Regions from separate parts of the Pseudomonas flexibilis genome, predicted to be linked through region 2. Evidence: predicted binding sites of a transcription regulator. Region 2 holds the regulator's gene; each other region holds the start of a gene.
What was found. Region 2 encodes sigma-54, which starts transcription at its own class of promoters, with help from an activator protein. Its sites were predicted from a motif close to ANTGGCATNNANNTTGCTNT; they were not measured.
Positions count from the first base shown of each region.

Region 1: PT85_RS03020 (TorF family putative porin) is a predicted target of sigma-54. The motif match lies at 3,003-3,022, and genes of this name have one in related genera.
Region 3: flgB (flagellar basal body rod protein FlgB) is a predicted target of sigma-54. The motif match lies at 4,002-4,021, and genes of this name have one in related genera.

Region 1 covers NZ_JTAK01000001.1:624,311-631,008, reverse strand. Annotated here, with positions in the region: partial or broken gene PT85_RS18455 (HAMP domain-containing protein) at 1-1,001, opposite strand, end outside; gene PT85_RS03025 (amino acid permease) at 1,268-2,668, opposite strand; gene PT85_RS03020 (TorF family putative porin) at 3,109-3,786, shown strand; gene PT85_RS03015 (sialate O-acetylesterase) at 3,969-4,817, shown strand; gene PT85_RS17455 (acyltransferase family protein) at 4,835-6,698, shown strand, end outside.
Region 2 covers NZ_JTAK01000003.1:218,708-225,405, forward strand. Annotated here, with positions in the region: gene PT85_RS09030 (KpsF/GutQ family sugar-phosphate isomerase) at 1-222, shown strand, start outside; gene PT85_RS09035 (KdsC family phosphatase) at 222-743, shown strand; gene lptC (LPS export ABC transporter periplasmic protein LptC) at 760-1,329, shown strand; gene lptA (lipopolysaccharide transport periplasmic protein LptA) at 1,316-1,846, shown strand; gene lptB (LPS export ABC transporter ATP-binding protein) at 1,846-2,571, shown strand; gene PT85_RS09055 (RNA polymerase factor sigma-54) at 2,693-4,186, shown strand; gene hpf (ribosome hibernation-promoting factor, HPF/YfiA family) at 4,318-4,626, shown strand; gene ptsN (PTS IIA-like nitrogen regulatory protein PtsN) at 4,637-5,101, shown strand; gene rapZ (RNase adapter RapZ) at 5,103-5,960, shown strand; gene PT85_RS09075 (HPr family phosphocarrier protein) at 5,985-6,257, shown strand; gene pmbA (metalloprotease PmbA) at 6,292-6,698, opposite strand, start outside.
Region 3 covers NZ_JTAK01000002.1:221,849-228,546, reverse strand. Annotated here, with positions in the region: gene flgG (flagellar basal-body rod protein FlgG) at 1-25, opposite strand, end outside; gene PT85_RS04845 (flagellar basal body rod protein FlgF) at 68-805, opposite strand; gene flgE (flagellar hook protein FlgE) at 1,085-2,380, opposite strand; gene PT85_RS04835 (flagellar hook assembly protein FlgD) at 2,405-3,082, opposite strand; gene flgC (flagellar basal body rod protein FlgC) at 3,094-3,537, opposite strand; gene flgB (flagellar basal body rod protein FlgB) at 3,541-3,942, opposite strand; gene PT85_RS04820 (sulfatase-like hydrolase/transferase) at 4,236-5,900, opposite strand; gene PT85_RS04815 (tRNA dihydrouridine synthase) at 6,080-6,698, opposite strand, start outside.

The DNA.
Region 1 (6,698 bases), on a different contig from region 2:
TGCAGTTGCCCCAGCTCATCGCGACGGCTCACGCTGCTCTCGTAACGCAGGTCGCCCTCGGCCACACGCCGGGCGATCTCCACGGTCTGCCGCAACGGCTGCAGGATGGAGCGGGTGATCAGCACACCGGCCACCGCGGCCAGCACCAGCGCGGCCAGCGTGAAGCCCGCCAGCAACAAGGCCACGCGGGTGATCTGTGCGTCCATCGCCTGCGCGGCGCTGGCTGCCGCTTGCTGAGCCCGGGCGACCGCCTGGGCGGCGATGCGGCCCATCTCTTCGCTGCTGGCAAGGCGCGTGTCACGGGCCTGCCGGAACTCCTCGAAGGCCTGGCGATAGAGCTCCAGCGACCGCAGCCCCGTACGCAGACCTTCCTTGCGCTCATCGTCCAGCCAGTGGATCAGGTTGTTTGAGATCCGCTGCTGCTCGGCGTACAGGTCCTGCCAGTTCTGCAGGAACTCCTCGCGGAAGAAGTGGATGTAGCGCAACTCCGCCAGGCGCAGGTCCATCATGCGCTGGTTCAGGCCCGAGGCCGTCTCCGCCAGGGTCAGCGGATCGCTGCCTCTGAGCCGGTCACCCTGCAGGCGCAGTTCGCGAACCGCATCGTACATTTCCAGTTCGATCTGGCTGAATTCGTCACGGGCCTCGTTAGCGGCTTCCTCCATGCGCTGGCGCTGGAGGACGGCGGCCTTGAAGTTCTCTACGACCGCGTCGAACTGCACAACGAACGCACGCGCGTCGTCACCAATCGCCAGGATGCGCTGGCGGGCCTCGCCCTCCAGTTTTCCCGCCAACGCCTCGCTCTGCGTGGCCGCAGACGCCAGGCTGTCACGCACCTTGCGCAGCGCCTGATCCTTGCGATTCGACTCGTAATCGATCTCGGCGGCATACGCCTCTACCACCGCGCGCTCGATAGCGGCGATCGCCTGCATCTGGCTGGCCCGTTCCTGGACGGCGTTCAGGGCGTAGTAGCCGGTACCGGCCACTGCCAGCGTCAGCAGCATGATCAGGCCGAAGCCGATCCGCAGCTTGCGGCCGACCCCCATGTTCGCCAGAACACTTCCTATGCCATTCATGTTTTCTCGCTCCCGTAGCGATTTCGCGGGGCGACCCACGCCACCAGCAAAAGTTGACGCCAACTAATCGACTTCAAAACCGCAGACTTTAGGGCTGGCGAGCAAAAAAACCGGGAAACGGAAGGGAAAAACCCTGCAAAAAGGCAGGACTTCAAACAAAGCGGGCGACCGGAGGCGCCCGCTAAAGCAGCAGATCAGCGCTGTGACGGCGGGTCACCCGCCTTCAGGCGCACGCGATAGGCGACCCACATCAGCAGCAACCAGAAGGGAATCACGTAAACCGAGACCCGGATGCCCGGAATCAGCAGCAGGATGCCGAGGATGAACACCACGAAGGCCAGGCAGAGGTAGTTGCCCAGGGGCGACCAGAGCGCCTTGAAGTGCGTGGCCACGCCCTGGGCCAGCATGGCCTTGCGGAACTTCAGGTGCGCGAGGCTGATCATCGCCCAGTTGATCACCAGGGTGGCGACCACCAGGGACATGAGCATTTCCAGGGCATTCTGCGGCACCAGGTAGTTGACCAGCACGCACAGCAGCGTCACCAGCGCGGAAACGCCGATGGCCAGCACCGGCACACCCCGACGGTTCACCTTCATCAGGGCACGCGGCGCGTCACCCTGTTCAGCCAGACCGTAGAGCATGCGGCTGTTGCAGTACACGCCGCTGTTGTAGACCGACAGCGCTGCGGTAAGCACCACGAAATTGAGCACGTGGGCGGCAGTGTCGCTACCGATCAGCGAGAAGATGCGCACGAAGGGGCTGGCGCTGTAGGGATCGCCAGCCGCATTGAGTTCGGCCACCAGGCTGTCCCATGGATAGAGGGCCAGCAGCACGGTGAGCGCGCCGATGTAGAAGATCAGGATGCGGTAGACCACCTGGTTGATGGCCTTGGGAATCACCTTGCGCGGCTCGGCGGCTTCGGCGGCGGTGATGCCCACCAGTTCCAGGCCGCCGAAGGAGAACATGATGATGGCCATCATCATCACCAGACCCGTCACCCCGTTGGGGAAGAAGCCGCCGTGGGCCCACAGGTTGGTGATGGACGCCTGCTCACCGCCCAGACCGGTGACCAGCAGATAGATGCCCAGGCCAATCATGGCCAGGATGGCCACCACCTTGATGATGGCGAACCAGAACTCGGCCTCGCCGAACGCCTTCACATTGCTGAGGTTGATCAGGTTGATCAGCACGAAGAAGGCCGCGGCCGTGGCCCAGGTGGGAATTTCCGGCCACCAGAACTGCACGTACTTGCCCACCGCCGTCAGCTCGGCCATGCCCACCAGCACGTACAGCACCCAGTAGTTCCAGCCGGACAGGAAGCCCGCATAGCCGCCCCAGTACTTGTGGGCGAAGTGGCTGAAAGAGCCGGCCACGGGCTCCTGGACGATCATCTCGCCCAGCTGGCGCATGATCAGGAAGGCGATGAAACCGCCGATGGCATAGCCGAGGATCATCGAGGGACCGGCGCTTTTCATGACGCCCGCCGAGCCCAGGAACAGGCCGGTGCCGATGGCGCCACCCAGGGCGATCAACTGGATGTGGCGGTTCTTCAGACCACGGGTAAGCGGCCCGGCGTGCAGTGTGTCGTGGCTCATAAGTGTCCTTGTGGGCAGGTCCGGAGCGCCGTCCGCGCACGGATGCGGACGGGTTCGACGAAAAACGGCGCGCATTGTACACCGCTGGCGTCCACCGGACCGTCTCGCCGGTCCGGGTTGCATGACCCCCGCGCCTCGGCAACCTGCCGCCTCTCGACCGCATGCACCGCAACTGCCCAATCCAGCCAGCCCACGCCAGCCGTGGCTTAACGCCATGATCGTCGCGCTTTGAGCGCAAGATCGCGCACCAAAAAAGAGCAGCGCTGGGCTAGTCGAAAACCTCGAATTCGTCAAAGGAGGCTCTGAATCCCGGGTTTGCACGGTTTTTTTCGAACTTGGCAAGGGATATGCTTAGTCCCGGTTGAAATAAGACCAATAGCCACTGGTTTTATAAATCGAGGGGCCCACCCTCAAATAACTAAGCGACATGGAGCAAGAGCATGCTTAAGAAACTTTCCCTCGCAGTTGCAGTAGCTTCGGCAGTCATGAGCGGTGCGGCCTTCGCGGAGTCCGTCGACAGCCCGGTGGGCAAGTTCGATGTGGGCATGACCGCCACATTCGTTACTGACTACGTGTCCCGTGGCACCTCGTTGAATGGCGGCGCCGGCACTATCCAGGGCAGCCTGGATATCGCCCACGAAAGCGGCCTGTACATCGGCATGTGGGGCTCCAGCATGGATGACATGCAGGAGAAGGGCGCTGGCGTCGAGATCGATTACTACCTCGGTTACGGCGGCAACCTCACCGAAGATGTGTCCTTCGATGTCTCCGTGGCCACCTACACCTACCCGCGCACTGGTTGGGAAGATGACGTGGAGTACCTGGGTAGCCTCAGTGCCTACGGTGCCACCGTCGGTGTGAAGTACCGTACCGACGCTACCGAACAGCTGTATTACTACGTCGGTTACGATCTGGAACTGCCGGCCGGTTTCGGCCTGTCCGCCTCGGTCGGCCAGACCAAGTTCGACGACAACGAAGAAGCCGGCGACGACTACGTCGACTGGAGCCTGGGCGTCAGCAAGACCCTGGCTGGCCTGGACCTGGGCCTGACCTACGCCAGCAACGATATCGATGGCAACGACGACCACTTCATCTTCTCCATCTCCAAGAGCCTGTAAGCCTGCTATCCCGCCCTCGCGGGCCGGATATCTAGACAAGCGCCGCCCTCCGGGGCGGCGCTTTTGTTTGGCCACTCCCCTGTTGCCCGCTTCCGGCCAAACTTTTCCCCTCCCCGACGATCAGACAACCTGATCCCGAAAGCGCAGCCGTGTCGTGGCGCCCGACCGCACGGAACGCCGATATGCGCAGCGCCCATCCCCGCTACCTGGCCATCATCGGCCTGCTGCTGGCAACCAACGCCGTTGCCCTGTTCTTCGTGTTCAACAGCCCGCAGCTGTACCGCTTCAAGGGTCTGCTGGTGCAGGATGCCTCGCGCTTTTCCAACGCCAGCGGCCGCGCCACGGTGCTCGGCCTGGACACCGCCGGCTACGCCATCTTCCTGACCTACGGGCAGTCCAACTCGGTCAATTCGGGGCAGATCGGCTACGTGCCGCGCCACAACGTGCTGAATTTCCACAACGGCGTGCTGTATCGCTATGAGGACCCCGCCCTGGGCGGGCAGGGTCAGCAGGGCAGCGTGTGGGGACGGGTGGGCGATCGGCTGGTGGAGCAGACCGCCTACGCCGGCGCGGTCTTCGCCCTGGCCGGCGCCAACGGCAAGACCCTCGAGCAGTTGAGCCGACCGCCCTACTACGACTACCTGGTGCACGAATACGCCGCCCTGCAACAGCAACTGGGGCGTGTGGACGCGATTCTCGTCCACCAGGGCGAAGCCAACCATCGGCACCGCCAGGCCGGCGACTACCGCCGGGCGTTCCTGGCCTTCGAACAACAGCTGCGGCGTGACGGCATCACCGCCCCGCTCTACCTGGCGCAGGCGTCCTACTGCGGCAATTCGGTGGACCCACAGCTGCTGGCCGTGCAGGACCGACTGATCCGCGAACTGCCCGGCGTGCTGCGCGGGCCCAACACCGACACCCTCATCGAGCCCCGCTACCGGCTGCCGGACCGCTGTCACTTCTCCGCGGAGGGACTGGATGCCGCCGCGACGCTCTGGGTGCAGAGCCTGATCCAGGCATCGGAGAACTGACCAGGAGCCTTCAGCGCATGGCAGCCAACGCTTACAACCCCAGTATCGACGGCCTGCGGGCGCTGGCCGTGCTCGCCGTGTTCGTCTTCCATCTCGACCACCGCTGGCTGCCGGGTGGCTTCCTGGGCGTGGACATCTTCTTCGTCATTTCCGGGTTCCTGATCACCTCGATCCTGCTCAATGAGATGTCCACCGGGCAGTTCTCCTGGGCGGAGTTCTACCGCCGGCGCATCAAGCGCATCCTGCCGGCCTACCTGTTCATGCTCACGGGCGTGACACTGGTGGCCTTCCTGGTGATGCTGCCCTACGACCTCAAGAAGTACGCGGTGTCGGCCTTCTCGTCACTGTTCTTCGTGTCCAACCTCAACTACGCGCTGCGCCAGGGCGACTATTTCTCCACCGACGCCGAGCAGTGGCCGCTGCTGCACACCTGGTCGCTGGCGGTGGAAGAGCAGTTCTATCTGATCTGGCCGGTCATCCTGTTCGGACTGTTCGCACTGCTGCCTGATGCGGCGAAGCGGCGGCGCCTGCTGCTGCCGGTGCTGCTGGGACTGGCGCTGCTGTCGGTAACTGGCGCCAGCTGGCTGTCGGGCGACAGCACCCTGGCCAAGTGGAGTTACTACAGCGTGTTCACCCGCGCCTTCGAGCTGCTGATCGGCGCCGGCCTGGCGGTGCTCAAGGCGGAAGGACGCCTGCCGCCGCTGGACGCTCGCCTTACCGCGCCCGCCCTGCTGGTGCTGCTGGCCAGCCTGGTCCTGCACGACGCCAGCCTGCCCTTCCCCTCCTTCACGGCGCTGATTCCCTGCCTGACCACCGCCATCCTGCTCGCCGGCGGACGCGAGGGGCCCGTGTACCGGCTGCTGGCGTGCAAGCCCCTGGTGGGCATCGGGCTGCTGTCCTATTCGCTGTACCTGTGGCACTGGCCGCTGGTGTCCTTCACCCGCTACCTGTTCGACTTCGGCGACGGCGGCTTTCGCATTGCGCCGGCCCAGGCGCTGCTCATCGTGGCGGCAGCCTTTGCTCTGGCCTGGGTCTCCTACCGCTTCATCGAAACGCCGATCAAGAATGCCCGGCTGGGGTTCCGCCCGGCTTTCGTGCGCTTCTGTGCGGTACCCAACGCACTGGGCGCGCTGCTGTTCGGCGCGATCTTCCTGAGCCACGGCGCGCCCTTTCGCCTGGATACCGACGCGGCGCCGGCCCGGCTGGCGTTCAACTCCATCGACAAGCAGCAGTGTCCGGATTTCGTCAGCCTTGGCTGCCCGGGTGGCGACCGGGAGAGCCCGCGCCGCTACCTGATCATTGGCAACTCCTACGCCGAGCATTACTTCAAGTTCTACGACACCCTGGGACGCGCGGCGGGCATCCGCGTCGACCTGGCCGCCAGCGGCGGCTGCGGCCCGCACGACCGCGAGCGCAAGTGCCTGAGCGTCTACAACTACGTGTTCGAGCATGAACGGGAGTACGACGGCTTCATCCTGGTGCAGGCCTGGAGCAGCCTGAACCAGGTATCCGCTTCGCGCTACGCCATGGCCATCGGCGAATACCTGCAGCGCCTGCAATCCCTGGGACGCCCCATCCTGCTGGTGGGCAGCATGCCGCGCTTCAACGTGGACATCGACAAGGTCGCCAACCATGCGCGCCTGTTCGGCCTGGGCAGCCGGCCCACCGAGGTGCGCGCACTGGCGGATTTCCGGGAGGAAAACGAAACCCTGGAGCGCTACAGCCGCCGGCTGGGCACCAAGTTCATCGATCCGTTCCGGGAGGTCACCCGCTCCGGGCTACAGCTGAATCACCTGGATGACAACGGCACGCCCTGGTACCGGGACTCCAACCACCTCTCGGTGTATGGCGCCGAGCGCCTGGCCCGGCACGTATTGTCCA
Region 2 (6,698 bases):
GACCTGCGCCGCGCGCTGGATCGCGGCGTGGACGTGCGCGACGCCGGCATCGACGCGCTGATGACCATCCCCGGCAAGACCATCCGCGCCGACGCGCTGGCCGCCGAGGCCCTGAAACTGATGGAAGACCACAAGATCAGCGCGCTGGTGGTGGTCGACGACAACCATATGCCGGTCGGCGCACTCAACATGCATGACCTGCTGCGCGCCGGAGTGATGTGATGAACAGCCTGTTGCAACGTGCTCGCCAGATCCGCCTGGCCATCTTCGACGTCGATGGCGTGCTGACCGATGGCCGTCTGTACTTCCTTGCCGACGGCAGCGAGTTCAAGACCTTCAACACCCTCGACGGCCAGGGCATCAAGATGCTGATGCGTTCCGGCGTGCGCACGGGGATCATCTCCGGCCGCAAGACGCCGGTGGTGGAGAAGCGCGCCCGCGACCTGGGTATCCAGCACCTCTACCAGGGGCGCGAGGACAAGCTGGTGGTGCTCGATGAACTGCTCGCCGAGCTGGGACTCCATTATGAGCAGGTCGCCTATCTGGGTGACGACCTGCCCGACCTGCCGGTGATTCGCCGCGTCGGCCTGGGCATGGCCGTCGCCAGCGCCGATCCGTTCGTGCGCCAGCACGCCCATGGCGTGACCCAGGCGTGCGGTGGCGCGGGCGCGGCGCGGGAATTCTGCGAACTGATCCTGCGCGCCCAGGGCAACCTCGAAGAAGCCCAGTCCGCCTATCTCTGAAGAGACGATCACCGCCATGCTCGGCAAATTGCGTACGTTTCTGCCGCTGATCATCATCGCCCTGGTGTTCGCCGCCATCGGCTACTGGAACATCTCGCCGGAGCGTTTTCTTGATCAACCGCAGGCCGAGCAGCCACCGCCCTCGGTGGACTTCTTCGTGCAGAACGCCTATTCGCGGCAGTACCAGGCCGATGGCAGCCTGCGTTACGAGCTGACCTCCGAGCGCCTGGAGCACCTCAGGGACAGCGATACGAACCTGTTGTACCAGCCCGACCTGCTGATCCATCGCGCCGGCGAACAGCCCTGGCGCGTGCGCAGCCTGCGCGGCGAGGTCGCCCCCCAGGGCACCCAGGTGGAACTGATCGATGACGTGCGCATCGAGCAGACCATTCCCCCGAACCGCTTCACCCGGCTGACCACCAGCCGCCTGACCGTATTCCCCGAGCGAGAATATGCCGAGACAGCCCAGCCGGTGCGCATCGAGAACCCCGATGGCGTGACCACCGCCACCGGCATGCAAGCCTACGTCAAGGAAGGCAGGGTGCTGTTGCTGTCCAACGTAAGAGGCCAACATGACGTTCGCTAAACCGCTTCTGCTGCTCGGCTGCCTGGCCGCCGCCTGCAGCGCCTGGGCGCTGCCCACCGACCGTGACCAGCCGATCCACGTGCAGGCCGACAGCGCCGAGCTGGACGACCGCCAGGGCAAGGCCATCTACCGTGGCGACGTGGTGATCACCCAGGGCACTCTGAAGATCACCGGCAACACCGTGACCGTCACCCGCAACGCCCGCGGCGAGATCGACACCTTCACCGCCCAGGGGCGCCCCGCCTACTACGAGCAGCAGCCGGAAGTCGGCGAATCGCTGGTGCATGCCTACGGACGCACCATCGAGTACTTCGCCAGCAACGAGCGCATCGTGCTCACCGACCAGGCCAAGGTGGTGCGCGACGGCAATACCTTCGAAGGCGAACGCATCGTCTATGACACCCGCACCCAGGTGGTCAACGCCGGCCGTGCCCAGGACGGCAACGTCACCACGCCCCGGCCACGCATCGACATGGTGATCCAGCCACGCAAGAAGCCCGCGGAGTCCAGCGAATAATGGCCACCCTCATTGCCCGTCACCTGGCCAAGAGCTACAAGAAGCGCCAGGTGGTCCGCGACGTCAGTCTGCGCATCGACAGCGGCCAGATCGTCGGCCTGCTCGGCCCCAACGGGGCCGGCAAGACCACCACCTTCTACATGGTCGTCGGCCTGGTGCGCGCCGATCACGGCCAGGTGCTGATTGACGACCTGGACGTCAGTCACCAGCCCATGCACGGTCGCGCGCGCGCCGGCATCGGCTACCTGCCCCAGGAAGCCTCGATCTTCCGCAAGCTCACCGTCACCAACAACATCATGGCGATCCTGGAAACCCGCAAGGACCTCGACGCCGAAGGCCGTCGGGCAACCCTGGAAGGGCTGCTCGAGGAATTCCACATCACCCATATCCGCGACAGCCTCGGCATGAGCCTGTCCGGTGGCGAACGGCGCCGGGTGGAGATCGCCCGCGCGCTGGCCAGCGCACCCAAGTTCATCCTGCTCGACGAACCCTTCGCCGGCGTCGACCCCATCTCGGTGGGCGACATCAAACAGATCATCCAGCACCTGAAATCCAAAGGCATCGGTGTACTGATCACCGACCACAACGTGCGCGAGACCCTGGACATCTGCGAGACCGCCTACATCGTCAGCGAAGGCCGCCTGATCGCCGAGGGCAACGCCGAGGCCATCCTGGCCAACCAGCTGGTCAAGGAAGTCTACCTGGGGCACGAATTCCGCCTGTAGAGCGACTGGCGGACACACCAACGGGATATACAATTCGTCGCCGGGCATATAAATTGCTTGCGGTCGGCGCCCCGGCGCGCCGCAGGGACAGGCGAACACCCGCCGGAACACAAGGTCTGCCATGAAACCATCGCTCGTTCTCAAGATGGGCCAGCAGCTGACGATGACCCCGCAGCTGCAACAGGCCATTCGCTTACTGCAACTTTCCACCCTGGACCTGCAGCAGGAAATCCAGGAAGCCCTCGAATCCAATCCCATGCTGGAACGGCAGGAGGAAGGCGAGGACTTCGACAACAGCGATCCGCTCGCCGACGGTGACGACGCCGCCGGCAGCCCCCCTCCGGAAAACACCTACCAGGAGACCCAGAGCAGCGTCGAGAACCTCGAGGAGGTCAACGACTGGAGCGAACGCATCCCCAGCGAGCTGCCGGTGGACACCGCCTGGGAAGATGTCTACCAGACCAGCGCCAGCAGCCTGCCCAGCAACGACGATGACGAATGGGACTTCACCGCCCGTACCAGCGGTGGCGAGAGCCTGCAGAGCCATCTGCTCTGGCAGCTCAACCTGGCGCCCATGTCGGACACCGACCGATTGATCGCGGCGACCCTGATCGACTGCATCAATGACCAGGGCTACCTGGAAGAATCCCTCGAGGAGATCCTCGAATCCTTCGATCCGGAACTGGACATCGAGCTGGACGAGATCGAAGCCGTGCTGCGCCGCGTGCAGCATTTCGAACCCGTGGGCATCGGCGCCCGCGACCTGCGCGAGTGCCTGCTGCTGCAGCTGTGCCAGCTGCCGGAAGACACCCCCTGGCGCAGCGAGGCGCAGCGCCTGGTCGGCGATTACCTCGACCTGCTCGGCGGCCGCGACTACAGCCAGCTGATGCGCCGCCTCAAGCTCAAGGAAGACGAGCTGCGCCAGGTGGTGGAACTGATCCAGCGCCTCAACCCCCGCCCCGGCTCGCAGATCGAGTCCAGCGAACCCGAATACATCGTGCCCGACGTCATCGTGCGCAAGCACAACGGCCGCTGGCTGGTGGAGCTCAACCAGGAGGCGGTGCCGCGCCTGCGCGTGAACCCCCAGCACGCCGGCTTCGTGCGCCGCGCCGATTCCAGCGCCGACAACACCTTCATGCGCAACCAGCTGCAGGAGGCGCGCTGGTTCATCAAGAGCCTGCAGAGTCGCAACGAGACGCTGATGAAGGTGGCCAGCCAGATCGTCGAGCACCAGCGCGGCTTCCTCGAGTACGGCGAGGAAGCCATGAAGCCGCTGGTGCTGCACGACATCGCCGAGGCGGTGGGCATGCATGAATCGACCATCTCGCGGGTGACCACCCAGAAGTACATGCACACCCCGCGCGGCATCTTCGAACTGAAGTATTTCTTTTCCAGCCATGTCAGCACGTCCGAAGGCGGCGAGTGCTCGTCCACCGCCATCCGGGCGATCATCAAGAAACTGGTGGCGGCGGAAAACGCCAAGAAACCGCTGAGCGATAGCAAGATCGCCAGCCTGCTGGAAGAACAGGGCATCCAGGTGGCACGCCGCACAGTGGCCAAGTACCGGGAATCCCTGGGCATCGCGCCGTCGAGCGAGCGTAAGCGCCTGATGTAAAACGTTCAGTGGGCTTGTTTAACGGCGCCGGAATGATTAGGGTCAATGCCCAGAACCCCTTGGCGCGTCAAAGTGATTCGGAGGGTCGACCAGAGGTCGGTCCTCTCCCTACGGCAAGAAGGAGAACAGGTATGCAAGTCAACATCAGTGGTGACCAGCTGGATGTGACTGAGGCCATGCGCGGCTATGTCGAGGAGAAGTTCTCCCGGCTGGAGCGCCACTTCGACCGCATCACCAATGTTCAGGTGATCATGCAGGTGGAAAAACTGCAGCAGAAGATCGAAGCCACCCTGCATATCGCCGGTGGCGAAGTCGTTGCCAACGCGGAGCACACCGACATGTATGCGGCCATCGACCTGCTGGTCGACAAGCTCGACCGCCAACTGATCAAGGCCAAGGAAAAGCGCCTCGACCGGGAGCAGGGCGCCACCGTCCGCTGACTCCGACTCCATGATCCGACTCGAAAGCATCCTGACCCCCGGGCGTTCCCAGGTGAACGCACCGGGCGGCAGCAAGAAACGTGTCCTCGAATTCATCGCCAACCTGATCGCGCGCGAGCAGCCCGGGCTGGATGCCGGCGAGCTGTTCGAAGCGCTGATCGCGCGCGAGCGCCTGGGCTCCACGGGGTTCGGCAACGGCATCGCCATTCCGCACTGCCGCCTGCCGAACTGCAACGCGCCGATCAGCGCCGTCCTGCGCCTGGACGCCCCGGTCGACTTCGACTCCATCGACGGTGTCCCGGTCGATCTGCTATTCGTGCTGGTGGTGCCGCCCGCCGCCACCGACGAGCACCTTGAACTGCTGCGCCAGATTGCCGGCCTGCTGGAACGTGCCGACATCCGTGAACGCCTGCGTGGCGCCGCCAGCAACGAGGCGCTTTACCAGACCGTGGTGGACGAACTGGGCGGGCACTGACATGCGCCTGATCATCGTCAGTGGCCGCTCCGGCTCGGGCAAGAGCACCGCGCTGGATGTCCTCGAGGACAGCGGCTTCTACTGCATCGACAACCTGCCCGCCGGCCTGCTGCCCGAGCTGGCCGAGCGCGCGCTGATCCATACCGAACTGCTGCATCCACTGGTTGCCGTGTCCATCGACGCGCGCAACCTGCCCAGCCATCTGCAGCGCTTCCCCGAACTGCTCGAAGAAGTACGTGGCCGGCACATCCACTGCGATGTGCTGTATCTGGACGCCGACGAGGAGACGCTGCTCAAGCGCTTCTCGGAAACCCGCCGCCGCCATCCGCTGACCAATGACACCCGGTCGCTGGCCGAGGCGATCCAGGACGAGAGCCTGCTGCTCGGGCCGATCAGCGACCTGGCCGACCTGAAGATCGACACCACCCACCTGAACCTCTACCAGCTGCGCGACACCCTCAAGCTGCGCCTGCTCAACAAGCCCGAGCCGGGCACCGCCTTCCTGGTGGAGTCCTTCGGCTTCAAGCGCGGCATGCCAGTGGATGCCGACCTGGTGTTCGATGTGCGCTGCCTGCCCAACCCCTACTGGAAGCCGGAGCTGCGCGATTTCACCGGCCTCGACCAACCGGTTATCGACTACCTGGCCGCCCAGCCGGAGGTCGAGGAGATGTATCAGGACCTCGCGGTCTATCTGCACAAGTGGCTGCCGCGCTTCGCCGCCAGCAACCGATCGTATGTCACCATCGCGGTCGGCTGCACCGGCGGCCAGCACCGCTCGGTGTACTTGGCCGAGCGCCTGGGAGCGGCCCTGAAGGCCCAACTGAAGAATGTCCAGGTCCGTCATCGCGACCTGCGCTAGAAGCCCTAGGAATCCGAAAGCCCCATGCCTGCCTGCGAAGTCCTGATCGTCAACAAGCTTGGCCTGCATGCCCGCGCGGCAGCCAAGTTCGTCGCCACTGCCGGGCGTTTTCCCTGCCGAGTACGCGTCGGCCACACGGCAGATGCCCTGGTGGATGGCAAGAGCATCATGTCGGTGATGATGCTGGCCGCCGGCCAGGGCACTCCGCTGCATTTGCACGCCGAAGGCGAACAGGATCAGCAGGCGCTCGACGCCCTGGTGGAACTGATCAACGACCGCTTCGGCGAAGGCGAATAAGACAGAAGGGCCGGCGCTGGCCGGCCCCGACGACTCAACGTCCTGCCACCGTCATCCTTTCGATCAGCACCGAGCCGGTGCGAATGGTGCCGCGCGTTTCCAGGTCGCTGCCAATGGCCAGGATCTGCCGGAACATATCCCGCAGGTTGCCGGCGATGGTCACTTCCTGCACCGGAAACTGGATTTCGCCGTTCTCCACCCAGTAGCCGCCGGCGCCCCGCGAGTAATCGCCGGTCACCAGGTTCAGGCCCTGCCCCATCAGCTCGGTGACCAGCAGGCCGCGGCCCATGCGCCGCAGCAGCGCCGCCTGGTCCTCATTCCCGTGAGTGACGAACAGGTTGTGCACCCCACCGGCATTCGCCGTGCTCGGCAGGCCCAGCTTGCGGCCCGAATAGGTGCCCAGCACGTAGGAAACCAGCTCGCCGTCCTTGATGAAGGGCT
Region 3 (6,698 bases), on a different contig from region 2:
TACTTACCCACAGGGCCGGAAGCATTGGAAATCTCCTTCATTCGGCGCCGCCTGGCGCCGTCTCGAATCAACTGATCTGCATGACCTTGGTCATCGCCGTGGCATCTTCCTCGGCGGTGCGCATCAACTTCACTTGCAGCTCGAACTGGCGGGACAGGGCCAGGATGGAGGTCATCTCGGCCACGGCATTCACGTTGCTGGTCTCCACGAAACCGGAAACCAGCTGGACATTGGCGTCGGCCTCAACGGGGCCGCCGGCGTGGTGGATCAGGCCGTCGAGGCCCTTTTCCAGGTTCGCGGGGTCCGGATTGACTAGCTTGATGCGGTCCACCACGGCCATCACATTGGGGTTCTCGCCCAGCGCGCGGACGCTGATGGTGCCGTCGCGGCCGATCTCGACCTTCTGCTCCGGCGGAATCACCACCGGGCCGGCATTGCCCATCACCGGCAAATCGTTGCCGGCGCGCAGGATGCCCACGGAGTCGATCTTCAGGCTGGCCGTGCGCACATAGGCTTCCTCGCCCAGCGGGGTCTGCACGGCGATCCAGCCGTCACCCTCGATGGCGATATCCAGCTCGCGACCGGTTTCCTGCAACGCTCCGGGAGTGAAATCGGTGGCGGGGCGCTCGGTCATGGCATAGGCGCGCGCCGGCAGGCTGTCGCCGAACACCGGCATGGAACGCGCCTGCTCGAAATCGCGGCGAAAGCCGCTGGTGGAGATGTTGGCCAGATTGTTGGCGTGCAGGCGCTGAGCCAGAGTGTTCTGGCTGGCACCGGTCATCGCCACGTAAAGCATCTTGTCCACTTCAATCCTCCGGCAGGTTCTTGCCGCCCTTGCGGGCTTTGCCAGAGAAGGAGCAAGCATCGTGCCAGATGCGAAGTACCGCACATGACCTGTAGGAGGGGCTTTAGCCGCGACGCTTCTTTTTGGGGGCTGCAGCATCGTAGGGTGGATCGCGCTTCACCGATCCACCGAGCGCGCCATGCCGGCGCGATGGTGGACAGGAATAGCGCTGTCCACCCTACATCGGGCCAAACAAAAAACGGGAGCCCGCAGGCTCCCGTTTCCTTATTCGCGCAACCATCAGGTCATGTTGATGGTGGTCTGCATGACGGTGGTCTGGGTGGTGACCGTCTTGGCGTTGGCCTGGTAGTTGCTCTGCGCCTTGATCAGCTGTACCAGCTGTGCGGTCAGGTCGACGTTGGATTCCTCCAGCGCGCCGGCCTGGATGGCACCGAAGGTGCCGGTCTTGGCCATGCCCTCGATCGGTACGCCCGAGGCATAGGTTTCCACCCAGGCGGTACCGCCGACCGGCTTCAGACCCTGCGGGTTGGAGAAGTTCACCAGCATCACCTGACCGATCAGCTTGGACTGGCCATTGGTAAAGGCGGCGAACATGTTGCCGGTTTCGTCGATGTTCAGGCCGGAGAGCTGGCCTGTAGCGTAACCATCCTGGTTCTGGCTGGTGACGGCGGAGACGGCGTTGTATTGAGTCATGTTGCTAAAGTCGACATGCACCCCGGTGGCACTGGCGACCGAGCCGTTGGACTGCCAGGCACCTGTGGCCGGATTCAGCTCAGCCGGCTCCCAGGCGGTAAGATCAATACTGGTCGGGCTCGGCAGTGCCGTATCCAAGGTGCCGGCCGAGTTGAAGGTCAGAGTGGTGCTCATGGCACTAAAGTCGTTCGGAACTACCGGCACCGTAGGGTTCAGGCCATCGATCTGGGTCAACATTTCCCATTCATTACCGCTGCGCTTAGCAAAGTACTGGGTCAGGGTATGGACGTTACCCAGCGAGTCATACACAGGCACCGAAGTAGACCAGTTGAAGGTATTCGGGTCCGCAGGATCGAAGGGATGCACCGCAGGATCGATCACCGAGGCGGTCGAGTCCAGATTGATGGTTTCGTTGATGATGCTGGTAGCCTTGGGCGAAACGTTGGACGTATCCACCCGCAGATCGGTCTTCTTGCCCTGCAGAATCTGCCCACCGACACCCACTTCGTAGCCTTGCAGGCGGAAGCCGGAGCTGTTCTGGATATAGCCATCCTTGTCGGTACCGAACTCACCGGCACGGGTGTACATCATCTGCCCCTGGGCGCTCAACGCGAAGAAGCCATTGCCGTTGATGGCCAGGTCCAGGCTGTTGCCGGTGTGGTTGATATTGCCCTGGGTGAACTGCTGGGAGATGGCAGCGGTGCGCACACCGGAACCGGCGACCTTGCCGCCGGTGCCGAGGATGGAGGCCGAGTAGACGTCGGCGAATTCGGCGCGCGAACCCTTGAAGCCGGTGGTGGCGACGTTGGCGATGTTGTTGCCGGTAACCGCGAGATCCTTGTTGGCCGCGGCCAGACCGCTCAGGGCGACGTTGAACGACATGGTGAAACTCCTTTCAGAATCCGGTTATTGGCCAATGGTCAGGACGCTGGAGAGCGGCAAGCGCCCCATGCCTGCAAGGTTCAGGTACATTTCGCCGCCCGCCAGGGTAACGCTGTTGACGGTGGCCGGCAGGAAGGTGGACAGCGCGGTGGGCGTGCCGTCGATTTCGGCTTCCGCCACGAACTTGTAATTGCCGGAGGGCACTTTCTCACCCTGCTCGTTGACGCCATCCCAGATGAAATCGACGGTACCGGCGCTCCAGTCGCCCATGGGCAGGGTTTTCACCAGGTTACCCTTGTCGTCATAGACCTTGACCGTCAGGTTGCTGCCATTGGCCGGCATCATCACGTTGCCGGTCAGGCTGCTGCTGGTGTCGACCAGCGACTTGTCGGTCTCGACAATCACCGAGCGACCGACCAGAGAGGACGCCTGCAGCGCCTGGGACGACTGGTAGCTGCCCATGAAGGACTCCACCGTCGAGTTCAGGTTGTTCATGCTTTCCAGGCTGGAGAACTGCGCCAGCTGGGCGACGAACTGGGTGTTGTCCTGCGGATCCAGCGGGTTCTGGTTTTCCATCTGCGCGACCAGCAGCTGCAGGAAGGAATCCTTGCCCAGGGCGCTGTCGCCGGTGGTGCTCGGCTTCTGCTTCAGCTGGTACTGGTCGAGAATGGATTGCGAGGTATTGGTATTAACGGTGCTCATGATCCTTCACCTTACTGACCGAGGGTCAGCACCTTCTGCAGCATGGTCTTGGCGGTATTCATCATTTCGGTGTTGGTCTGGAAGGCGCGGCTGGCGGAGATCATGTCAGCCATTTCCTCGACCACATTGACGTTCGGGTAGTAGACGTAGCCGTCCTTGTCCGCCGCCGGGTGGGTCGGCTCGTAGCGGGCCTGCAGCTCGGCCTGATCCTCAACGATGCCGGCGACGCGCACGCCGTAACCGGCGGCGTCCTGCTCGGCAAACAGCGACTGGCCGGCCGGATTGACCTGCTCCTGCAGCACGGTGGCAAACACCGGCTTGCGGGCGCGGTAGGTCTCTTCCAGGCTGGAGGACACGGTCTCGGCGTTGGCGATGTTGCTCGCCACGGTGTTCAGGCGGGTGCTCTGGGCGCTCATGCCACTACCGGCGATGTTGAATACGTTGGTCAGCGACATGGCTTATTCCCCCTTGATGGCCGACATCAGGCCTTTGAACTTGCTGTTGAGGAAGGTGAAGCTGGCCTGGAAATCCACCGCGTTCTTGGTGTAGGCGGCCTGCTCGACCTGCGCGTCCACGGTGTTGCCATCGATGGACGGGTGATGCGGGGTGCGGTACTGCAGCGACTCGGCGCTGAACGACACGCCCTCGCCCTCGATATGCCGGGCGCTGGTGCGGTTCAGGTTGAAGGTGCCGTTCTTGCTGGTCTGGCTGGCCAGCACGCTGGAGAATTCCAGATCACGCGCCTTGTAGTGCGGCGTATCGGCGTTGGCGATGTTGTTCGCCAGCACCTCGGCCCGCTGCGCGCGGAAGTTCAGAGCTTTCTCGTGAATCCCCAGCGCCTTGTCGAAACTGATAGCCATGTGCACTTCCTCGAATCGTTTGCCGGGCGCCGTTGCCGGTCGCCTTGCCTGCCCAAAGGAAAGCAAGCACTGTGCCAGCCGACCAAACCCTTTGATTTCAGGCACTTAGAGCAATGACCCTGGACGAGAAACGCGGCAGGCGGCACCCGCTTGCCGCTCGACGGCAAAGGCGACTGCCAGGGCGAAGGCCAGCGCACCCGTGGGAGCGAATTCATTCGCGAGCTCTTGGGGATTGCACGAAAGAGCTCGCGGACAAGTCCGCTCCTACAAAAAAAGCCAAAAACGGGGTCAGGTCACAGGTCCGGGGACACCACCTCGTCGAGCTCGATGCGCTTCCAGGCGGGCTCCGCACCCAGGCGCGCATTGAAGCGGGTATTGAAGGTGAACTCGTCGTCGCTGTGCAGACTCAGCGGGGTGCCGTAGGTGACCCGTATCGCCTCCAGCTCGTAGCCGAGTAGCTGCAACAGCGTCGGGAACAGGTTGTAGTGGCTGGAATTGTTGCGATTGGCTTCCAGCGCCGCCGCCCAGTCCAGGGTCTGCAGATTGCTGCCCTGCAGGACAACCAGCGGCACCAGCCCCTCCTCCACCACCGGGTCGCCACCACAATGGGTATTCAGGCCCGGGTTACCGCGCTCGTGCAGGTCCTGGCCATGGTCCGAGGTATACAACACCACGGCGCGACTCAGGTCGGCCCGTGCCAGCAGCCGCGAGAAGAATTCCCCGACATTCCACAGCAAGGTGTTGCGGTAGGCGTTGCGGTAGCGCAGCCAGTCCTCGGCCCGACCATCGAAACCGTCCCGCTCGCCGGTATCGCCGATGTCCAGGTAGCGGCCGCGCGGCAACGCCGGCTGGTAGCGCAGGAATTCGTCAGGGAACTTGTCGTGCACCGGGAAATGCGCGCCCATCTTGTTGACCAGGATCAGCTCGGGCCGGTCGTTGCCGAGCAGCTCGACCAGGCTGTCGGCCACCGCCATGTCGCGATCGCGCACCCGCACGTCGTCGTACTGGATGAAGGCGTCCAGCTCCAGCACTTCGTCCTTGGTCATCAGGTTCTGCAGGGCGCCATGGGTACGCTGGGCATCGATGTAGACCGTACGCAGCCCCGCCTGCCGGGCGTATTGCCAGATGGACGGCATGGTGGAATTGATGCGCAGGTAGTCGTCACGGGTGCCACCGTAGCGCAGGGTGACATTGGTGTCGGCACTGCAATTGGCAATCGAGGCGGCATAACCGTAGTTGAACAGGCTCACCCCGGATGGTAGCGATTTCAGACCGCTGGTCACTCCCTGCGGGTGGTTGATATCCAGGTAATGGCCGGACACGCTCTCGTCGATGATCAGCACGATGTCGTGATCGACGACCCGGCCGCTGCGCGGCAGCGAGACCGGCTGACGCTCGCCCACGGTGTCGCCCAGCGCCTCATAGCTGTACAGCCCCAGATAGGCCAGCGGCGTATACATCATCGGCAGGCCACGGGCGCCTGCACCGGCACGCACGAACAGCACACTGGCCAGCAGCAGTAGACCCACCCAGGGCGCGACACCCGCCACCCACCTAGGTACCGGCGCGGAAGCCGGCCTCAGACCGATGCCGAGCAGCAGCAGCACACCGGTGGCTCCGGCATGCAGGATGCTGTCGCGAAACTGATGGTACGCCTCGTCGATGAAGGCATGTGAATGCAGCAGTGAAACGAACTGCGGGTAGGTCAGGTAATCGACGGTCACGCGGTGGTAGGCGTCGAAGAACACCGCGGCGCCGAACAGCGCCAGCGCGTATCCCCAGCGCAGCACCGCCTGCCGGCAGTAGGCAGCCAGGAACAGGCAAGCGACCAGGAAGCCGAACATTCCCAGAAACAGGACGGTGGCGCCCACCCCCTCGAGCTCGGCCAGGCGCCCCCGGTAATAGTCATGGCCGGAAAGAAGATAGGCGAGCAGCAGCAGAGGCTTCAGGAATGACATGGGGGCTTCCAGGCGACGCGGGCAATCCGCAGGCAACGAATCCCGGTGCGGCACCCACGCTTCCGGCTTGCCGGCACGACCTCCCCTCCCGCAGCGTACTACCCGAGTGCATCCATGCGACCAGCGAACCTGCGTCGTAACCGTTTTGTCACGATAGTCGTGTATAGCGCAGCGGCAAGTCAGCCCGCCCGAAGGAGGACGTCTTTCTCTTCGGCACGCAACAGGTCCTCGATACGGTCACAGTCCTCCTCGCGGCGAATCCGCTCGAACAGACCCACGGCCTCCGGGTAACCGCGCGTCAGCATACCCAGCCACTGCTTGAGCCGCCCCGGCGCGTAGCGCGGCGCGAGCCGGTTGCGCGAGCGCTGCCAGAACTCGTGCAGCAGCGGCAGCAGCTCGCCCCACCCCATGGGCTCGACGACACGGCCGACGCGGGCAGCAGCAATTTGCCGCGCCAGATCGGGCCGCGCCACCAGGCCCCGACCGAGCATCACATCCTCAACGCCGCTGACAGCCCGACAGCGCTGCCAGTCTTCCAATGTCCAGACTTCGCCGTTGGCGTATACGGGCACGCGCACCGCCTCCTGGACGCGAGCCACCCATTCCCAGTGGGCGGGCGGACGGTAGCCCTGCACCTTGGTGCGGGCATGCACCACCAGTTGCCCGGCCCCACCGTCCACCAGCGCACGCGCGCAATCCAGCGCGCCGTCGGGACTGTCGAAGCCCAGGCGCATCTTGGCGGTGACCGGAATCGACGCCGGCACCGCACGCCGTACCTCGCACAGAATCCGGTGCAGC